4 regions of the Metabacillus mesotrionivorans genome follow, and region 1 is predicted to be linked to each of the others. Evidence: riboswitches for the same ligand, from Rfam matches in the RefSeq annotation. Region 1 holds a riboswitch; each other region holds the start of a gene.
The links. Region 1 has a riboswitch for cobalamin ahead of ACTSEZ_RS08840 (DUF4430 domain-containing protein). Riboswitches for the same ligand answer to the same signal wherever they lie in the genome.
Positions count from the first base shown of each region.

Region 2: it holds a riboswitch for cobalamin, as region 1 does, so the genes downstream of both, metE (5-methyltetrahydropteroyltriglutamate--homocysteine S-methyltransferase) here and ACTSEZ_RS08840 (DUF4430 domain-containing protein) in region 1, are expected to answer to the same signal.
Region 3: it holds a riboswitch for cobalamin, as region 1 does, so the genes downstream of both, ACTSEZ_RS05770 (cob(I)yrinic acid a,c-diamide adenosyltransferase) here and ACTSEZ_RS08840 (DUF4430 domain-containing protein) in region 1, are expected to answer to the same signal.
Region 4: it holds a riboswitch for cobalamin, as region 1 does, so the genes downstream of both, ACTSEZ_RS16675 (ribonucleoside-diphosphate reductase subunit alpha) here and ACTSEZ_RS08840 (DUF4430 domain-containing protein) in region 1, are expected to answer to the same signal.

Region 1 covers NZ_JBQMFF010000002.1:747,922-752,992, reverse strand. Annotated here, with positions in the region: gene ACTSEZ_RS08850 (response regulator transcription factor) at 1-443, shown strand, start outside; gene ACTSEZ_RS08845 (ATP-binding protein) at 440-2,245, shown strand; cobalamin riboswitch at 2,323-2,514, shown strand; gene ACTSEZ_RS08840 (DUF4430 domain-containing protein) at 2,665-3,078, shown strand; gene ACTSEZ_RS08835 (ECF transporter S component) at 3,091-3,606, shown strand; gene ACTSEZ_RS08830 (cob(I)yrinic acid a,c-diamide adenosyltransferase) at 3,687-4,265, shown strand; gene sigX (RNA polymerase sigma factor SigX) at 4,383-4,919, shown strand; gene ACTSEZ_RS08820 (RsiX family anti-sigma factor) at 4,916-5,071, shown strand, end outside.
Region 2 covers NZ_JBQMFF010000002.1:307,975-313,045, reverse strand. Annotated here, with positions in the region: gene ACTSEZ_RS06430 (Cof-type HAD-IIB family hydrolase) at 1-473, shown strand, start outside; gene ACTSEZ_RS06425 (ATP-binding protein) at 911-2,158, opposite strand; gene ACTSEZ_RS06420 (GNAT family N-acetyltransferase) at 2,279-3,058, shown strand; cobalamin riboswitch at 3,129-3,319, shown strand; gene metE (5-methyltetrahydropteroyltriglutamate--homocysteine S-methyltransferase) at 3,467-5,071, shown strand, end outside.
Region 3 covers NZ_JBQMFF010000002.1:166,618-171,688, forward strand. Annotated here, with positions in the region: gene cobT (nicotinate-nucleotide--dimethylbenzimidazole phosphoribosyltransferase) at 1-1,046, opposite strand, end outside; gene ACTSEZ_RS05765 (cobyric acid synthase) at 1,051-2,568, opposite strand; gene ACTSEZ_RS05770 (cob(I)yrinic acid a,c-diamide adenosyltransferase) at 2,552-3,094, opposite strand; cobalamin riboswitch at 3,223-3,405, opposite strand; gene ACTSEZ_RS05775 (Dph6-related ATP pyrophosphatase) at 3,440-4,138, opposite strand; gene ACTSEZ_RS05780 (M20 family metallo-hydrolase) at 4,224-5,071, opposite strand, start outside.
Region 4 covers NZ_JBQMFF010000007.1:11,590-16,660, forward strand. Annotated here, with positions in the region: gene ACTSEZ_RS16660 (universal stress protein) at 1-439, shown strand, start outside; gene nhaC (Na+/H+ antiporter NhaC) at 653-2,029, shown strand; gene dat (D-amino-acid transaminase) at 2,064-2,921, opposite strand; cobalamin riboswitch at 3,128-3,310, shown strand; gene ACTSEZ_RS16675 (ribonucleoside-diphosphate reductase subunit alpha) at 3,496-5,071, shown strand, end outside.

The sequences.
Region 1 (5,071 bases):
AGGGCTTTGAGGTCGGAACAGATGACTACATCGTTAAGCCGTTCAGCCCGAGAGAAGTTGTTTTAAGAGTGAAAGCCCTGCTGAGACGCTCTTCAACGACTTCTTTCCTTAAAACAGAAACAAAAGCGAAAAACGTCATTGTTTTCCCGCATCTTTCCATTGACCATGATGCTCACCGGGTGCTTGCTGATGGAAAAGAAGTCAGCTTAACGCCTAAAGAGTATGAGCTGCTTTATTTTCTTGCGAAAACGCCTGACAAAGTGTATGACCGTGAGAAGCTTTTGAAGGAAGTGTGGCAGTATGAGTTTTTCGGAGACTTGAGAACGGTTGATACGCATGTAAAGCGCCTGAGAGAGAAACTCAGCAAAGTTTCACCCGATGCTGCCTCGATGATAGTCACGGTCTGGGGTGTCGGCTACAAGTTTGAGGCAGGCAGTGAATGATGTTCTGGAAAAGCGTAGTCGGTAAACTTTGGTTTACCATTCTGCTTCTTGTATCATTCGTCTTGTTTGTCCTGACTGTTCTGCTGCTCCAGTTTATTGAAAGCTTTCATGTTGATGAAGCCGAAAATGAACTGACGCAGCTGGCCAATAAAGTGTCTGTTATTTTGGAAAATCATGAAGACCAGGAGCTTGCAAGGTCCATTACCTGGGAGCTTGCGGATGAACTGACTAGCATTGTGATAGCCGAGAACGAAAATGAATACTGGTTTTCTCCTAAAAAGTATGAAAACACACCAACCTTCAGCATGGAGGACATCCGCGCTGACAGAGAGCTGTCAAAGGTGTTCCAGGATCAGAAAAATGTAAGCAAGCTCACCCGGCTGCCGGAAGAACAGCAAAAAAACTCCGGAAACAAGGAGGAAGTGCTTGTAGTCGGTGTTCCCTATAAAACAAGTGACGGCAAGGACGGAGCCGTTTTTATGTCACAGTCCCTGCAGGCCGTCCAAAAGACAACCGAGCACACGACAAAATACATTCTTCTTGCGGCAGGTATAGCCATCATTCTGACAACGGTTTTTGCCTTCTTCCTGTCAACCAGAATTACCTATCCGCTGAGAAAAATGAGAGAGGCGACACAAGAGCTGACACGAGGCAATTTTGATACAAAAGTTCCGATTTTGAGCCACGATGAAATCGGGGAGCTCGCTATTGCATTCAATCAGATGGGGAGACAGCTGAAGTTTAACATCAACGCTCTTAATCAGGAGAAAGAGCACTTAACGAGCATTCTGAGCAGTATGGCAGACGGGGTTATCACACTTAATATTGATGGAACCATTCTTGTGACCAATCCCCCTGCGGAACGCTTCCTGCAGTCATGGTACTATGAACAAAAAATGCAGATAAACGAGGGGGAAGAAATTCCTCCTGAAGCGAAAGAATTGTTCCAGCGGGTTGTCAACACAGAAAGAGAGCATATCGTGGAAGTAACCCTTCAGGGAAGAAGCTGGGTGCTTGTCATGAGCCCGCTTTACAATCAGTCTTACGTCCGGGGGGCGGTAGCCGTGCTTCGGGACATGACAGAAGAGCGCCGGCTTGATAAATTGCGCAAAGACTTTATCGCAAACGTCAGCCATGAACTGAGAACGCCGATTGCCATGCTTCAGGGGTATTCTGAAGCGATTGTAGATGATATTGCAAGCTCGGATGAGGAGAAAAAAGAGATTGCCCAGGTTATTTACGATGAATCGCTCAGAATGGGACGGCTTGTCAATGATCTGCTCGATCTTGCCCGGATGGAAGCGGGTCATATCACCCTCAATCTTGAGAGCATTTCCATTAATGAATTTATTGAAAAAATCAACCGCAAGTTCCAGGGACTTGCGAGGGAAAAAGATATTACGCTCACCTCCAGTTTTGCACTCGACGAACCTGAGTTTGTTCTTGATCCGGATAAAATTGAACAGGTTCTGACGAATCTTGTGGATAACGCAATCAGGCATACTCTTGAGGGCGGCACAGTTGAAGTGGGGGTGCAGTCCGTTGCGGGCGGAATAAAGGTTGATGTTAAGGATACAGGCACAGGAATTGTCGAAGAAGATCTGCCGTTTGTTTTTGAACGCTTCTATAAAGCAGATAAGGCGAGGACGAGAGGCCGCTCCGGAACAGGCCTTGGTCTTGCGATTGCCAAGAACATTGTCGATGCCCATTCAGGTTCGATTAATGTGCACAGCAAAGTCAATGAAGGAACCACATTCAGTTTCTATCTGCCTCGAAAAAACGTTTTTCCTGATAGAATGTGACGAATATTCTTGTTTCATACGAAACACCTGTTGATGCCGCTTGTCATTTTAGGTACAATAAAAGCTGGATATAAAAGTGAATACGAAAAGAAACTGGTGCAAACTTTGCTTAATAGGGAATCAGGTGAGATGCCTGAACTGTCCCCGCAACTGTAAGTGCAGACAATACCTGCTTTTAGACCACTGTCAGAATGACTGATTCAGACGGGAAGGTGCAGGCTTGAGGATGAAGCACGAGTCAGTAGACCTGCCGGGTTCTTTCAAACGTTACTATTCTTCGGGGATTTGAGCATAGAAACGGCACAGTTATGGCACCAGTGCCTGCAGTTTCTTCTATGCCGTTTTTAAAAGCCCATCTTCTAACAGATGGGCTTTTTGCTATTCCAATACATACACAACAACAAGAGGAGAGATGGATCATGAACAAATTTTACAGCTTTCTCGCAGTGCTTCTTCTTGCACTGATGAGCGCCTGCGGAAATGCGGCAGAGGAACCTAAAACAGAAGAAGCAAAACCTGCTGCTGAAAGCGAAGAGCAGGCGGAGGAACTGAAAGCCTCTGTCACGCTGACTAAAAATGAAATGGCGGAGAAAGTAGAATCAAAAGAAGTGGTTTTTGAAGAAGGCCAGAGCCTTATGGATGCAATGAAGGCAAACTTTGAAATTGAAGAGTCCGGAGGCTTTATCAACGGAATTGAAGGCATCCAGGCGAGCGAAGCGGACAAAACATACTGGCATTTAGTTGTAAACGGGGAAGATGCTATGACAGGAGCAAATGACATTAAGCTGAAAGACGGCGATAAGATTGAATTTGATCTGCGGAATTATGAATAAGTGTGAGAAACAATGACAACGAGAAGAATCAGTCTTCTCTCTTTGCTTATTGCCTTGTCCGTTGTAGGCAGGCTGACTTTTCAGTTCATTCCGAATGTGCAGCCGATGACAGCCGTAATTCTTATAACCGCGATTCTGCTCGGACCGGTTAATGGAATGATCGTCGCGGTGCTTGGCTGTTTTCTCAGCAATCTGCTGCTTGGCATGGGCATGTGGACAATCTGGCAGATGCTTGCCTGGGGGACCTTGGCTTTAATCTTCGGCCTGCTTGGAAAAGCGGTTAAAAGAAACAGACTTCTCGTTTTTACCCCGGCAGCCGTTCTTGCGGGATATCTTTTTGGATTCATCGTTTCTCTGAATATGTTTGTCCTGACCGAAAATGGACTTGTCTACTATCTTGCAGGAATCCCGTTTGATACGATGCATGCAGCAGGAAACGGCATTTTCTTTCTCGTGCTGTACCCGGTCATGCAAAAAACGTTTCAGTATTATCTCTATAAAAACGATTATGGCGTTACACTTCAATAAAATAATGGCAGAATAAGAGAGAGACTTTCTTTATAGCTTAGGCAAGACAGTCTGAGAACAAAGGACAGGAGCTGCTGAATATGAATTTGTATACTAGAACCGGTGATAAAGGGAAAACAAGCATTATCGGGGGCCGGGTCGATAAGGATGATCTGAGGGTAGAGGCCTACGGAACAATCGATGAGGTAAACTCTTTTACCGGTCTTGCCATGACATGGATGAACGATGATACCCTAAAAGACATGAAGCAGGAATTTGAAAAAATCCAGCATGAACTTTTTGACTGCGGAAGCGATCTTGCTGTCATCCACGGCAAGCAAAAACATCCCTATAAAACAACTCCTGACATGATTGAGTTTCTTGAATCACGAATCGATGCGTACACAGCAGAAGCCCCTCCGCTCGAGCGATTCATTCTTCCTGGAGGGACAAAGGCGGCTGCTGCCATCCATGTGGCAAGGACCGTAGCAAGAAGGGCAGAGCGCTGTATTGTTTCGCTCAAAAAAGAAACGGAAATCAATGAGCATGTTTTAACATACATGAACAGACTTTCCGATTATTTCTTTGCGGCAGCTAGAGCGGCAAATGCCAGACTCGGTTCAAAAGATGTGGAGTATGAAAGAAGTGCCATCGTATTTACTAAAAAGAAAGAGTCATAATTTCTTTAAAAAGGAAGGCGGAAACTGCCTTCCTTTTTCTATGCAATCCCGATATAGTAAAAGATGTGTAACTTTTTATTCTTCATTCCGACTAATGTATTGATTGGAGGTTCGTTCATGGAAGAGGCCTTTCAGAGGATTTATGAAAAATATCACAGCGATCTTTTCCAGTTCTTATTTTATATGGTAAAGAATCGTGAACAGGCCGAGGACCTCGTTCAGGAAGTGTATATACGAATATTAAAATCACACAGCAGTTTTGAAGGACGGAGCAGTGAAAAAACCTGGATCCTCTCCATTGCAAGACATGTTGCGATTGATTTTTTCCGCAAACAGAAAACACTCAAACAGCGCATCTTTGAAGCATTTGACTGGGACCGTGAGCAAATACGGGATCATCAGCCGCTTCCGGAGGAGATTGCCGCTTTAAACGAAGAGATGCAGATGGTATACAGAACGCTTGATACATGCACGGTCGATCAGAAGGCCGTCATAATCTTAAGGTATATTCAGGGAATGTCCATTTCGGATACAGCAGAAGCCCTGGGATTTACAGAAAGCAAAGTGAAAACGACCCAGCACAGAGCGCTGAAAGCTTTGAAAAATAAATTGTCTGAACACTCGATCAGGAAGGAGGGAATAGTAAAGGGATGAATCAATCAAAATGGAACGATGAGCAGATTACAGATAAGCTTCAAGCAATGCCGGATATCAAAGATCGGCGCTCGCAGCAGCAAATATACACCCGTTTGCAGGAACGTATGCACAAAAAGCAAGTTCAGTGGAAAACACCGGCTTTTGCAAGC
Region 2 (5,071 bases), 440 kb from region 1:
CAGAAGCTGACCGCACTAAGCTCCTTCATGCTGCTTCCAAACAGTACAGTCAGTCGGGATTTGTCTTTATTGAGAATTGCAATGAAATTTTAAATGAAGAAATATATAATATCCTTGCCTTTTCATTCCACCAGGAGAAGCTCGACGCTGGGTGGGAGAAGTTTAAAGACCGTGAAAATCTTACCTTGGTCACATCGGCTGACCATAACTTTGAACTTGAACATAAACTGGCCTCAAAAGGCATTGCTCTGAAAAAACTCGCCGGCCATTTAGGGATAGATCTTGCAGATACCGCTGCAATTGGGGACAGCATGAATGATCAGTCAATGCTTGAGGCAGCAGGTAAAAGCATTGCCATGGGCAATGCGCGTCCGGAAATTAAAGCAATCTGTTCAGATATCACCCTCACGAATGATCAGGACGGAGTAGAGCTTGCCATCCGCCGAATATTGGCTAGACAAACTGTGAAATAAAAAGGTCTTCATAGGATATAAGAAAGAGGAGTTCTTCAGGAAAGTGAAGAACTCCTTTTCTAATTAAGCATAAAAACATGCTGAGGTATCTCATTCTCGAACATCAGCCACCTGAATATGGTTTATATTTCTAAATTAAAGGGCATAAATTACTATTCTTCACAAGGGAGGAAAGTAGGGTGAGAGACCATCAGCTGCTGGCTTTAATTATTCAAAAGGAACAGGCCGCTTTGGAAGTTTTGTATGCCAGGTATGAAAAAATTCTTCTCAGAATCATTAGTTCAGCAACTGACAATGCTGATGCAGCTGAACAAATACTCACAGACCTTTTTAGGGAAATATGGCAGTCTCCCCAGACATTTACCAGATCTCCGTTCGTCTCAACGGCTCTTATTCAAGCCTGTAAAAGATTGCTGTACAGTTGCGACGGCAGGAAATCAGGCTGACAGAGAAGGAAGGTAGATTTGAAAAACAGACCCTTGACCAGGACCGCTTTTCACTTTGATGTACCCGTTCATTGAATGGACAATGCTGTAGGTTACCATCATCCCAAGACCTGTACCGTTTGATTTTGTTGAAAAGTAAGGTTCACCAAGACGCAGCACCTGATCCTCAGTCATGCCCTTTCCATGGTCTGTTATTGTGATTTTTACATATGAACCTTCTTTTTGTGTTGAAATTTGAACCTGTCCTCCGTTGCTGTATGACTCAATGCTGTTTTTCAGCATGTTGATAAAGGATTGCTTTAACTTGAGGGAATCCCCGAGAACATACAGCTCTTCTTTGCTGAAATCTTCCTCTAACTGTACATTTTCCATCTGAGCGAGGGGTGTCAGTACATTCATGCAGTTCTTTAGTTCACTGTGAATAGAAATTGGGTGCTGGTGCTCAGCCTCCGGTCTTGCAAAGGTTAAATAATCTTTAATGATATTTGTAGCACGGTCCAGTTCATCTAATGAGATTTTTATGTATTCTTCTCTTTTCTCCCTGCTGATTTCATCATCTCTGAGCAGCTGAAGAAAACCCTTTGTTGTTGTCAGGGGATTGCGCACTTCATGTGAAATGCTTGCTGCAAGATGGCTGACAACTTCCAGCTTTTCTGCTTTAATGACCCTTTTCAGCAGATAAAAATTCTGAATGATCGTTTCAAACAAAATCGTTCCAATAACCGCTGCAAAAATATGAAAGATGATCAGTTCCACATAATGCGACGGATGAAAAGCCGTTTTATACATCATCTCAATCTGGATAATGGAGAACAGCAGAGAGCCCAGAACTAATGCAGCTACTAGACAGAGCTTTATTCTAAGCCTGCTTTTCAGATAATATGAAGACAGCATCGGGACTAACAAAACAAGTATTCCTGCCATGACAATTGTCGGATATATGCCGCTGCCGCCAATAATCACCCTTGTTCCGACTGTGACGATAAATAAAAAGATTCCAAGTGGATATCCTCCATACAAAAGCCCCATAACATATGGAATTCGCCTGAAATCAAAGAAAAATTCTCCATCAATCATAAAGGGATACTGCATGCTAAAGACAATGGCAAGCGCAGGAAGAAGGGCAAACAGCCACTTTTTCATTTTCTTGTTCGTTTCTTTTCTCATATACAATAATTGAATGATGAGAAGCGGAGACAAAACGAGCAAAAGATTTAACAATACATCCTTCATTTCCATGGGCACACACCTAATTCTCCAAATAGTGAAATTTCCTCTCTATTAAAATATATATCAAACGGAAAGAAAATGTTAGAATATTCTAATAGACTGGCTAAAATTTTTCCCGGGAGATGAGAAATGGCGATAAAGTTGCTGAAGCAAGAACAGGTATCACAGGCTGCCGCTTTTTTAGAAAAAGACCATGATGTAAACGCTTTGATAGCAGAAGATCTTAAGGATGAACAGATCCGGGTTTACGGTCAGTATCAAGGTCCTGAATTAACGGCTTTGCTTATAGTTTATCCTGAAAAAATATACTTCTGCAGTTCCGTCATTCCTGCGGATATTGAAGCTTTTATTCCTGTCATTCAGAAAACCGGCATAAGGAGAATTTTTGGGAAACAGGAACTTATTGAGGCATTAAAAAAGATTGTCAAAACCGAGATTGAAAGTGACTCTGTTATGATGAAATACGATAATAGAGCAGCCGGCAGCGTATCCGGCGAAGTCTGCAAAATCACAAGTCTTGATGAATGCCGCAGGCTTTACCGGTTATTTATGCAGGTGGAAGAATATAAAATGACTGGTCCAAATGAAGCTTTTTTTGCCGGTGAACAGTATGAAAGCATCCTCTCTGGAAAGCTTAGTGTGTATTACGTCGAGGAAAACGGCACGATGGCAGCAACTGCAGGAATTTTTACAGATCACGAAAAGACTGCTGTTATTGCCGGCGTTGCCACTCCTACAAAATACAGAAGAAAAGGATATGCCTCAAAAGTCATCGAGAGAATCTGCCGTGATTTCGGAACTGAAAGAGAGCTCTATTTATTTTACAATAATCCGGATGCCGAAAACCTTTATAAAAAGCTTGGATTTTATGAGACTGCCAAATGGAAAGTGATCGGAATTTCTTTCTGAATAATAAGAAATGTCTTGCAAGATTGAGAAACATCAGCTATTGTTAAAAACAATCACAAAAATATTCTTAATATGTTGACAAGCGATGGGTGCTGACGCGTTTACGCGGAAGCTTAAAAGGGAAGCCGGTGAAAATCCGGTGCGGTCGCGCCACTGTAATGGGGAGCATTCTGCACAAAGCCACTGTTCTGAAATGGAATGGGAAGGCAGCAGCATGCAGTGAACCAGAGCCAGGAGACCTGCCTGTCGTATGCACTTTAAGCCTACGCGAAATAGGGAGGGTGATGCGGTATGTTGAAACCTTTGTTGTGTCTCAACTCTAGTTAGCTGTGTCCATTAAACTCTCTTTTAAAAAGGAGAGTTTTTTTGCGTTTAGAGCTGAGAAACTATGAAAACGGGGGAACCGCAATGAAAATTAGAAATTCAAACCTTGGCTATCCGAGAATCGGCGAAAAAAGAGAATGGAAAAAGCTTCTTGAGGCGTTTTGGAGAGGAGATCTGACGGAGCAGGAGTTTCATTTGGATATGAAGAAAATCAGGCTCTCTCATTTGGTGAAACAGCGCGAGTCGGGCATTGACCTAGTGCCGGTCGGCGACTTCAGCTATTACGATCATGTACTTGATACGGCTGTTATGTTCGGCCTGATCCCGGAAAGATTCAGGGATCTGAACCCATCATCACTTGAAACGTATTTCGCGATTGCCAGGGGAAGCCAAGACAAAGTCGCATCAGAGATGACAAAATGGTTTAACACAAACTACCATTACATCGTGCCTGAGCTTGACGGAACAGAGCCCCGCCTTATCCACAACCGCTTGCTTGAGCTATATAAAGAAGCAAGGAATGAGACCGGGATTACGGGGAAACCGGTACTTATCGGGCCGCTTACTCTCACAGCCCTTTCAAAAGGAGAAAAGAAAGAAGAAATTCTTGAAAAACTCATCCCTTTATATGTTCAGGTTTTCAAGGAGCTTGAAGAAGAAGGAGCAGAGTGGATACAAATAGACGAACCAATATTCGTTACATCTGCAGCAGATGCAGCCTTTATGAAAAAAACGAAGAAAATCTATGAAACAATAAAAGAAGGCTTAGGCAGGGCAAAACTTCTTCTGCAAACCTACTTTGAATGTCCTGAACAATATGAACAGCTCATTCAGCTGCCTGTTGACGGCATAGGCCTGGATTTTGTTCATGACAGCGGCAAAACGCTGGAGCATTTGAGTGCATTCGGTTTTCCAAAGGACAAGGTGCTTGCGGCAGGCGTCATCGACGGCCGCAATATCTGGAAGGCAGAGCTTCAGAAAACAGTCAAACTGGTAAACCGAATTCTGGATGAGGTCGGAAGAGACCGGCTGATTCTTCAGCCTTCATGCAGTCTGATTCATGTGCCTGTAACAGCAGAGAGCGAAGGGGCTCTGCATCCCCTTGTTAAAAACGCGCTCGCATTTGCAGATGAAAAGCTGCATGAAATCACCCTGCTGACAAAATTTTTAAATTTTGAAGAAGAGACCCTTTCAGCCTATGATCAAGGGATAGCAGATCTTGAGGCTTCAGACTTGAGAAACCGGCATTCTGTACATGCTTCATATGATAAGTACAGCACTGTCAGAGTTGGAGCAGTTCAAAGAAAAGAGGCGCAGCAAAGAAAATTCAGCCTTCCGCTGCTTCCGACGACAACCATCGGAAGTTTTCCTCAAACGAAAGAAGTGCGTGCTGCTAGGCTGAAGTATAAAAAAGGAACTCTCTCAGAAGCGGACTATTATCAGTTTATTGAAGGTGAAATAAAAAAGTGGATTGATATCCAGGAAAACCTGGGGCTTGATGTCCTCGTTCACGGTGAGTTCGAGCGGACAGACATGGTTGAATATTTCGGTGAAAAGCTTGGAGGGATGACTGTCACCTCAAATGGGTGGGTGCAGTCATACGGTTCACGCTGCGTAAGACCTCCTCTTATTTACGGGGACGTGTTTTTTAAGGAGCCGATGACACTAAAAGAAACCCTTTTTGCCCAA
Region 3 (5,071 bases), 580 kb from region 1:
CTGTGTTCTTTTGAAACACCTGCTGCATCAAATGTCGCCATTTCTTTTATCATGTCTGAAGCTGCCTGGACAAAAGGAAAGACAAGAACAGCTCCAGTCCCTTCCCCAAGCCGAAGACCCATTGATACAAGCGGTTTTTTTCCGAGTTTGTTCAAAATCAGGAGATGACCGGGTTCAACGGATAAGTGGCCGGCAATCATATAGTCTTTTGCATGTTCACATATGTGTGCAGCTAAAAGGGCTGATGTGGTGCATATAAAACCGTCCAGGAGCACAGGGATTCTGCGGTAAGCAGCATACAGCATGGCTCCTGTCATGGCGCCGATTTCAAATCCTCCAACCTTTGAAAGAACATCGATCGGGTCACTTGGATCCGGCCTGTGTAGTTCGAGGGCCCTGCGGATGATTTCAGACTTGAAGGCAATTTGCTTCGACTTAATTCCTGTGCCTCTTCCAGTCAGATGTTCAGGCTTGATTCCGGTCAGTGCAGCTGCTATGGCGCTGCTTGACGTTGTGTTGCCAATGCCCATTTCACCGAGAATCAGCAGCTTTGCACCCTTTTCAATGGTTTCTTCCGCAAGACTCATTCCCATTTGAATGCTCCTTAGTGCATCTTTTCGCGACATAGCAGGTTCAGCTGCGAAATTTTTAGTACCGTATCCGATTTTCTCCGCTCTGACACCGGGTATATCTGTTTTGACGCCTGCGTCTACGATTTCAAGAAACCCTTTTACACGCTTTGTGAACACATTAATCGCAGCTCCGCCCGTTAAGAAATTCCTGACCATTTGCCCTGTTACTTCCTGGGGATAAGCAGAGATGCCTTCTTCAGCAATCCCATGGTCCGCTGCAAAGACAATCACGCCTGGAGGGGAAATATCGGGTTTTACCTCTCCCGTCATTTCAGCCAGTTGAACAGCCAATCGCTCTATTTCTCCTAAACTGTTTACGGGTTTAGTCAGCGTTTGTATATAGGCTTCTGCCTCCTGTCCTTTCGCTTTGTTTACTGGTTTAATTGCATCAATAATCTGATAAACATCTATCATTTTTTCACCTCCTTTTCATGATTTCATAGATTTTATCTAAATCCAGTGCAGCTCTTACATGATCTGCAAGTCTGTCAAATTCTCTTTTTTTCAATTCGCGAAAGAAGAGCGAGCGCTCAATCGGCTGCAGCCCTTTCTTGCTGCGGAGCCTGTTCAAAAAGCGCCATCTGAATGCATCATTGTGAAACACATCGTGCAAGTAGGTTCCCGTTGCGTTTTCTTTTGCGTACCCTTCACCGGTCCCTTTTTGGATTGAAAATGGTGATGGGTCATCTAACAGCAAAGTTTGTCCCATGTGTATCTCGTAACCTGAAAGCGTTAGATCCTCATATCCGGGGACAGCACAAGATCCTTCCGTCTGAACGGTTTTCTTATCCGCATACAGGACAGTTGAAACAGGGAAAATGGCAAGCCCGTCCTGTTCTCTAATGCCGGATTCAACGCCTTCTGGATCAAACAGTTTTTCTCCCATCATCTGATACCCGCCGCATATCCCCACGATCTGGCTGCCAATTTTATAGGCTGCCTGCACTCTATTAAATAATCCAGTTTCCTTTAGAAATCGCAAATCTTCAGCTGTATTTTTACTGCCTGGAAGAATAATTAGATCCGGCCGGCCAAATTCTGATGCTTTTCGGACAAAGCGGATATTCACATCAGGTTCCAGTCTCAGAGGATCAATGTCCGTAAAATTAGACAGTCTTGGGTATGAAAGAACGGCGACATCCAAATCTCCTTCAAGATTTGTGCCTCGGGAGTACTGATTGAGGACGAGGGAATCTTCACCATCGATTTCAAGATCTGATATAAACGGGATAACACCAACTACAGGTATTCCTGTGTACTCTTCAAACCATTGGAGCCCCGGTTCAAGCAGGGCAAAATCTCCCCTGAATTTATTGATAACAACTCCGGCAACCCGTTTTCGGTCTTTTTCCTGAAGGAGCTGAAGCGTTCCGACAAGGCTTGCGAAAACACCCCCTCTATCAATGTCTCCCACTAGTAAAACAGGTGCATCTGCAATCTCTGCAACGCGCATGTTGACGAGCTCCCTGTCATTTAAATTGACTTCAGCAGGTGAACCTGCCCCTTCGATTACAACCGCGTCATAGTTCGTCAGCAGCTTGTGCAACGATTTTTTAATCGCTTCAAGACCAAGGCTGAAAAAGTCTTCCCGGTAGACTGCGGTGTTCATGACAGCAAATGGTCTGCCGTGAAAAACGATCTGGGATTCCATCTCTCCTGAAGGTTTAATTAAAATCGGGTTCATATCCGTGTCAGCTTCAATTCCTGCTGCTTCAGCCTGAACTCCCTGGGCTCTGCCGATTTCTTTGCCGTCTTTTGTTATGTATGAGTTCAGTGCCATGTTCTGTGATTTAAAGGGAGCGGTTTTATACCCGTCCTGCCTGAAAATCCTGCACAGTGCGGTTGACAGAATGCTTTTGCCTGCATCCGAATGAGTCCCCTGAATCATGAGTCTGAGCGCCTTTTTCTTCCCATTTTCTTTAATATTCAATTCCATATATGGCGTCGACACCTTCATCGTAATAATGCTTTTCAACGTCGATCACAGAGACGAGATCAGCTATTTCCCTGATTTCTCTTTTGGCGTTTCTGCCTGTCAGGACAAGGTGGACATGAAGAGGACGGTTTTGAATGGTCAAAATGACGTCTTCAAGAGGAAGAACATCGTCCACAGGAAAGGTCTGAATGGCAAGGGCATTGTTGATTTCATCAAGAATGACAACATCGCTTTCCCCGCTCAGAATGGTTTCTTTTGCTGTTATCCAAGCCTGTTTTAAAGCTTCCCGGTGAATCTCAGGTGTTTTGGTCCAGGTAAATCCGGCACCGAGCTGCTGAATACTGACTCCGGGCAAAGCATTTAAAATTGTTCTCTCACCGTATGTCCGCTCAGGAGATTTAATAAATTGCAGAATGGAAACGGTCATTTGTCTTCCGGCAGCCCGCACAGCAAGACCGATTGCAGCTGTCGTTTTTCCTTTTCCATTGCCTGTGTAGACAAGCACTCTTCCTTTTTCGTTTTTCATCGCCATATATCCATCTCCCATCTTTTTAACCAATATAAAAAGGCCCTGACTGAAGACAGTCAAGGCCTAAATAAGCATAGTGAAGTAACGCATACAGGGGTCCTGACTCGTTCTTCCCACCGAAAAACAAGCAAAAATCAATTAAAGCAGGTCTCCTGGCTTTGCGCTTCATCTTGATCCTGAGCCTTCCCGACATTAGAGTCAGTGGCAATTCAGTTTAATCTGCGCTTACAGTAGCGGGGGCTGCGCCGGATTTCCACCGGCTTCCCTATTATCCTGAGTATTCAGGCACTTTAAAAGAATCATATTTTTTGTTCATTGTAATCTATAAAACTGGAAAAGTCATCAAGATTTTTTTAAATTTGTCGTTTTTTCTCTTAATTTGGTTTTCTCAAGCTCAAGTCTCTTTGTCGTTTCCAGCTGAAGAACGTTCCCGAACGTAATGTCGATTTTTTTTGTAAACAGCGGCCCGTCGTAGACGAAAGTATGGTATTCACCAGCCTCTCCCATCGGACAGATGTCTGTATTTAAAGCGCGGTCGATGAATGGCTGATTAACCTCCATTCCGAGCCAGGATGGATCGAGTTTGTCATCCCTTACTCTGATTACAGCTGCTTTATATCCGCTGACTGCAAACTGCTGAAGTGCAAGTATGGCGTTCTCTTTTTCCATCCATAAAGGGTAAAGCGGTTCAAGACCTGCTTCGGCCGAAGCTTTTTCTCCCCACTCCCGGTGCTCGTCCAAATAAAGATCGCCGAAAGCAACAGCTGTAAGGGAGTATTGCTCCTTCAACTCTTTCAGCGCACCGATAAAGTGATCCGTATAGCTTTCATAGGTGCATGATATAAAATGCACTGGTATTTCAAGCGCAAGACTTTGCTGTTTGATCGCATCTATTTTCTCTCCGTGCCCGAATGTTCTTCCAGTTTCAGCCGGAACCGTCGTTATAAGGCATGCGATTTCATGCCCCTCGGCTGCAAGTTTATGAAGGGCCATGCATCCGTCTTTCCCTCCGCTCCAGGATACAGCTGTTTTCTTTTTCAATTCCATCCACCATCCCATCAAGAGTATAGCCTTGATTATGATGGGTTCAGAATGTTTAGTCAAAAAGAAAAATAGACTGCTTTGTTTATTTCACTGCCATTTTTAAGGCTGTCCTGTATAGAAGTTCGGTTCCGAGCGAAATATCTTCCATCGTTGAAAACTCTTTCGGATTATGGCTGATGCCGTCCTTGCAGCGGACAAAAATCATCCCGTAGTCACATTCATAAGACATCGCGAGCGCATCATGAAAGGGTCCGCTCATCAGTTCAGGCGCATTCAGACCGATCTCGTTGCTTGCTGCCCTCATAATTTCCATAATGTCTTCCGAGCAATACCGCGGTTCACTGTTTGTGTCTTCAGATAAGATATATGTCAGTCCGTGATCCTCGCAGATCAGATGCAGCCGTTTTCTCAACTGATTCTCTATGATATTTCTTCTTTCCATTTGAATATCCCTGAGGTCCACCGTAAACATCACTTTTTCAGGTATGATGTTCCGTGAATCAGGAAAAACCTTTAAGCTCCCGACGGTTCCGACAGTAGGTGCAGATGGATCTTCTGAAGCGAGATCATTCAGGGCAACGATGACCTTTGCCGCTCCCACTAAAGCATCCTGTCTCATATGCATTGGCACAGATCCGGCATGGCCTGCAAAGCCTTCAAGCTCAACTGTCAGCCACAATGGGCCAGAGATGCCCGTTACAATGCCAATGGGCGCATCCTTAGACTCAAGAACCGGTCCCTGTTCAATGTGCAGCTCAAGATAGGCTGAAATGCTTCCGGGAGCGTACTCTGACTCCTTAAAGCGCTCGGGATCACATCCGAAGGAAATTAGTGCATCCCGCCGTGTTACACCGTTTTTATCTTTCCGGTCAAGTTCTCCCTCTTCAAGTTTGCCGAGTATCCCTCTGACGCCAAATAACCCTTTATTAA
Region 4 (5,071 bases), on a different contig from region 1:
GCTGAGCAAGCAGCTTGGCACTCGATTAACCGTTGTTCACGTCTATCAGGCAGAGCACGCCATGAATACAGGAGGCGTAAGGCCCGCTATTCCGAGTGCTCCTGCAAACGGTTACCTGACTGATAACCTTCAGAACTATCCGGTGGCGCCTGATGCGGCACGGCAGTTTGATGATCAGCCGAAGAATGAATACTTCGACCATTCTGATGAAGTCACGTCGAGGATCCGAATGAAGCTTGATGAGAACCAGGCAACTGGAGACGTTGAGATTCTGTCAGGCTCCCCTGCAGATGCCATCCTTGCATTTGCTGATGAACATGCAGCCGATCTCATCATTATGGGCAACAGTGATTCAGGAGGCCTTAAAAAACTGCTTTTCGGCGGAGTTAGCGATAAAGTGCATCATCAGTCGAATATTTCAGTGCTGATTGCAAAATAAATGTGATAACGGGTGCTTTTTAGAGCATCCGTTTTTTTGAGTGCTACTCAAAAACCCCTGACACAAACAAAGTTTCAGGGGTTTTTTCGTTCCTTCCAGACTCCAGTTCCTTTTACTTTTATCACCAGTTGACATAGATCAATAGACTGATATAATACTTTTATGCACAAAAGCATAAAAGCGTTTAAGTATAAAAGGAAGGAATTTCAATTTATGAATCAATCAAAATCACTCTCATTCACTGGTTCAGTGATTCTATTTTTATCGATGATCGGCATTATTTTCATCAGTTTATTTTACTTAAAAACAGAACCGCATCTTCCGCTGATGCTTTGCCTTGTTTTTCTCAGCGGCGCTGCAGTCCTATATAAGTACTCCTGGAAGGATATTGAGGACGGAATTGTAAAAGGCATTCAATCCGGTGTTCAGCCGATCATTATTCTGGCTCTTATCGGAATCCTTATTGGAGCCTGGATGTTCAGCGGTACGATACCGACTGTTATGATAGCTGCTTTGTCCATCATAGATCCGGCGTACCTTCTGATTTTGACTCTTATATGCTGCACCATTATTTCAAGCCTTGTGGGCAGCAGTTTTACAACGGTCAGCACAGTCGGAGTTGCTCTTATGGGAGTGGCGATTGCTGCAGGAGTTCCTGTTGAATGGGCTGCAGGGGCTGTTATTTGCGGAGCATGCTTCGGTGATAAAATGTCGCCGATGTCAGATACGACGAACTTTGCCTCCGGTGTGGCCGAGGTCAATATTTTCACACATATCCGCCATATGTCAAAGACAACAATTCCAGCTTATGCGATAACAGCTGTTCTTTTCTGGTATATGGGGACAACACTTGCGGCTGACGCAGCGACACTTGATAACATCAAAGAAATTATGACGATCATGAAGGAGCACGTAACAATCAGTCCATGGACTTTGATCTCTCCTCTGATTGTGATTGGTCTTGCCATTTCCAGGGTACCTGTTATTCCTGCTCTTGCTGCAGGCATAGCAACTGCCGGCATCACAGGTCTCCTCATTCAGGACGGGACAAATCTTTCCGGTCTCTTAGCTGTTCTGCAAAATGGAACAGTGTTTGATATTCAGCAGGAAACCGTCCGGCAAATGCTGAACCGCGGCGGGCTTCAATCTATGATGTGGTCCATTTCGCTGATCATGATCGCCTTTGCTTTAGGCGGATTGATGGATAAAATGCAGCTGATTCAGACTTTATTAAACGGATTGATTGAGAGAATCAAAGTCAAAGGGCAGCTGATCCTTGCAACCATTTCTTCTTCAATCGGAGTTAATCTCGTAACGGGAGAACAGTATTTGTCCATACTCATACCAGGTCAGTCGTTTAAACCGGCCTATGAAAAACTGAACGTTGAAAAGAAATATTTATCAAGATCCCTTGAAGATGCCGGAACACTGATCAATCCCCTTATTCCCTGGGGAGTAAGCGGGGCCTTTTTCGCGCAGACACTTGGTGTCGACGTCATTTCGTATCTGCCATTTGCGTTCTTTCTCTATTTGTCTCCATTGTTTTCTATCCTGTTTGGATTCCTTCCTGCCCGGAAACATACAGTCTAGCAGAAAATCCCGCCTTACCCAGGCGGGATTTTTATTATCTCTCGACCACTTTCGTTTCAATTGCAATCAGTTCATCAAACAGCTTTTGAAGCTTTCTTGTGACAGGTCCGGGTATTCCTTCTCCAATTTTTCTTTCATCAACCTTTATTACAGGAATCACTTCACTGGTCGTAGAGGTGATAAAAGCTTCATCGAGAGAGGCAAGACCGTCTGTGTTCAGTCTTTCTTCCAGAAACTCAATTCCGTTCTGTCTGCAAAGCTCCTCTACTTTCATTCTCGTAACACCATTCAGAATCAGGTTATTCGCAGGATGGGTAAACACACTTCCATTTTTCACCCCGTAGAAATTAGAGGATGACCCCTCCGTAATCATGCCGCTTCGGTGAAGCAGCGCTTCATAAGCCCCGCGGTCATGTGCCTCCTGTTTCGCAAGGACATTTCCGAGAAGATTCAAGCTTTTGATATCGCATCTGAGCCAGCGCACGTCTTCAAGCAGACAGAGAGAAATTCCTTCCTCCTGCTCTTTTACGGGTTTTGAGCATGGAATCGGATAGGCCGTTAATTCAGGAACCGTATCCTTGCCAGGAAACAGATGCTTTCTAGCGGCAGCTCCTCTTGTTACCTGCATATAAACACCGCCGTCTTCTGTCTTATTCAGGCGGAGAAGTTCTTCAAGCTGATTCGTCAGCTCCTCTATCGTATATGGAAGGGCGATTTTAATTTCTTTTCCGCTTCGAATGAACCGCTCCATATGCTCCTTCATCGCAAAATATGCTCCATCATACACTCTGATGACCTCGTAGACCCCGTCACCGAACTGATGGCCCCTGTCTTCAAGATCAATCGAAACTTCATCTCGCTTCCTATACTCACCGTTAACAAGTATGTACATGATAAATCTCCTTTTTTAAGACTTAGTGTAAGCTGCCCTTAAACCTATGGTATGATGAAACACGCTGAACTGTAAAATGGTTTTCTATTTTTCTTTCGACATTTTCATAGATTTCAGTTGAAATTTCACCCCGTGTCATTTATGATGAGAATATCAAATGACACAACATATTGATTATTCACTTAAATTAAAATACTACATATTGAAATTAACAGCAAATCAAGGTGCCAACATGTTGGCTTAAAAGGGAATCCGGTGCAAATCCGGAACTGTCCCCGCAACTGTAAGTGTGACGAACTGGGAATACCACTGTACGAGAGAAATGTATGGGAAGGACTCAGCGCAGAGTGATCACAAGTCAGGAGACCTGCCTTAGATTTGCAGAAGTTTCGAATTCTTCGGGGACTGAGGAGATGAAACGATGGCCAGTAACAGGGATGCGTGCACCCTCTTATTCTATCGTTTGATCCGCTCATGTTCTCATGGGCGGTTTTTTTGATTTTCCGCAGTAATTTCCCTGAAAGATCATGGACCATTATACGAAAATCCGAACTATAAATGAGGAGGATGTCTTATGGCAACCAAAATGACTACTATCATTGTAAACGAACTGACAAACGAAAAAGCCCCGTTCTCACAGGAGCGACTGACTGACTTTATTTCTGAAACCGGAAAAGATTTTAAAGAGCTTGACCTCCGTACATACACCGAAAGAGCTGTTCAAAGCATGGAAGGCCGCACTGTCTGTTCTGCCTCTCAGGTGACCAACCTGCTTATTCTCGAAGGCCTCTCAAATATCAGTGAGCTGCAGCCGGAATGGACCTATTTCTGTGCCCGGATTTATCTTAAAAAGCTTTATAAAGAAGCTGCATTCAACAGGAAATCAGGGGGCGGCACCTTCCTGTCACTGATCAAAACCCTTACGGCAAAAGGCATCTACAGCAGACATCTTCTTGATTCTTATTCCGAAGAAGAAATTGAGCAGCTTTCGCAAGTCATCGACCATGACAAAGACAAGCTTTTTACATACATCGGGCTGCGGACACTCTCTGACCGGTATCTTGCGAGAGATTATGACAAGTCGGTTTATGAGCTTCCCCAGGAGCGGTATCTCGTCATCGCCATGACGCTGATGGCAAAGGAAGAAACGGAACACCGCCTTCAGCTTGTAAAAGAAGCCTACTGGGCACTCAGCAATTTGTATATGACCGTTGCGACTCCAACTTTGTCAAACGCAGGAAAGCCTGTCGGACAGCTGTCCAGCTGTTTTATTGATACAGTTGATGACAGCCTGCAGGGCATCTTTGACAGCAATACAGACATTGCCAATCTCTCAAAATCAGGCGGCGGCATCGGAGTTTATCTCGGGAAGATCCGCAGCCGCGGCAGTGATATTAAAGGCTTTAAAGGAGTGTCATCCGGTGTCATCCCGTGGATGAAGCAGCTTAACAATACGGCGGTAAGCGTGGATCAGCTCGGGCAAAGAAAAGGCGCGATTGCCGTTTACCTTGACGTTTGGCACAAGGATATCTTTTCATTCCTTGATTCCAAGCTGAACAATGGTGATGAGCGTTTACGGACGCATGACCTCTTCACCGGCGTATGCCTGCCGGACCTGTTCATGGAACAGGCAGAAAACCGAGGAGAGTGGCATTTGTTCGACCCTCATGAAGTACGGAAAGTCATGGGTTACTCGCTGGAAGATTACTATGATGAGAAAGTTGGCTCAGGTTCGTTCCGCGAAAAATATTGGGAATGCGCCAATCACCCGGAGCTCTCAAAAACCACGGTTCCTGCGATTGACATTATGAAGGGCATTATGAAAAGCCAGCTTGAATCAGGAACCCCCTTTATGTTTTACCGGGATGAAGTGAACCGGAAAAACCCCAATGCGCATAAAGGAATGGTTTACTGCAGCAATCTCTGTACAGAAATCACTCAAAACCAAAGCCCGACAACAATGGATGAACAGTACACAGAGGACGGCAAAATCATTACCGTTAAAACTCCGGGAGATTTTGTTGTGTGCAACCTTTCTTCCATCAACCTTGCCCGGGCTGTGTCAGATGATGTGCTGGAGCGGCTGATCACAATCCAGGTCAGAATGCTCGATAATGTCATTGATTTAAATGATATTCCCGTTCTTCAGG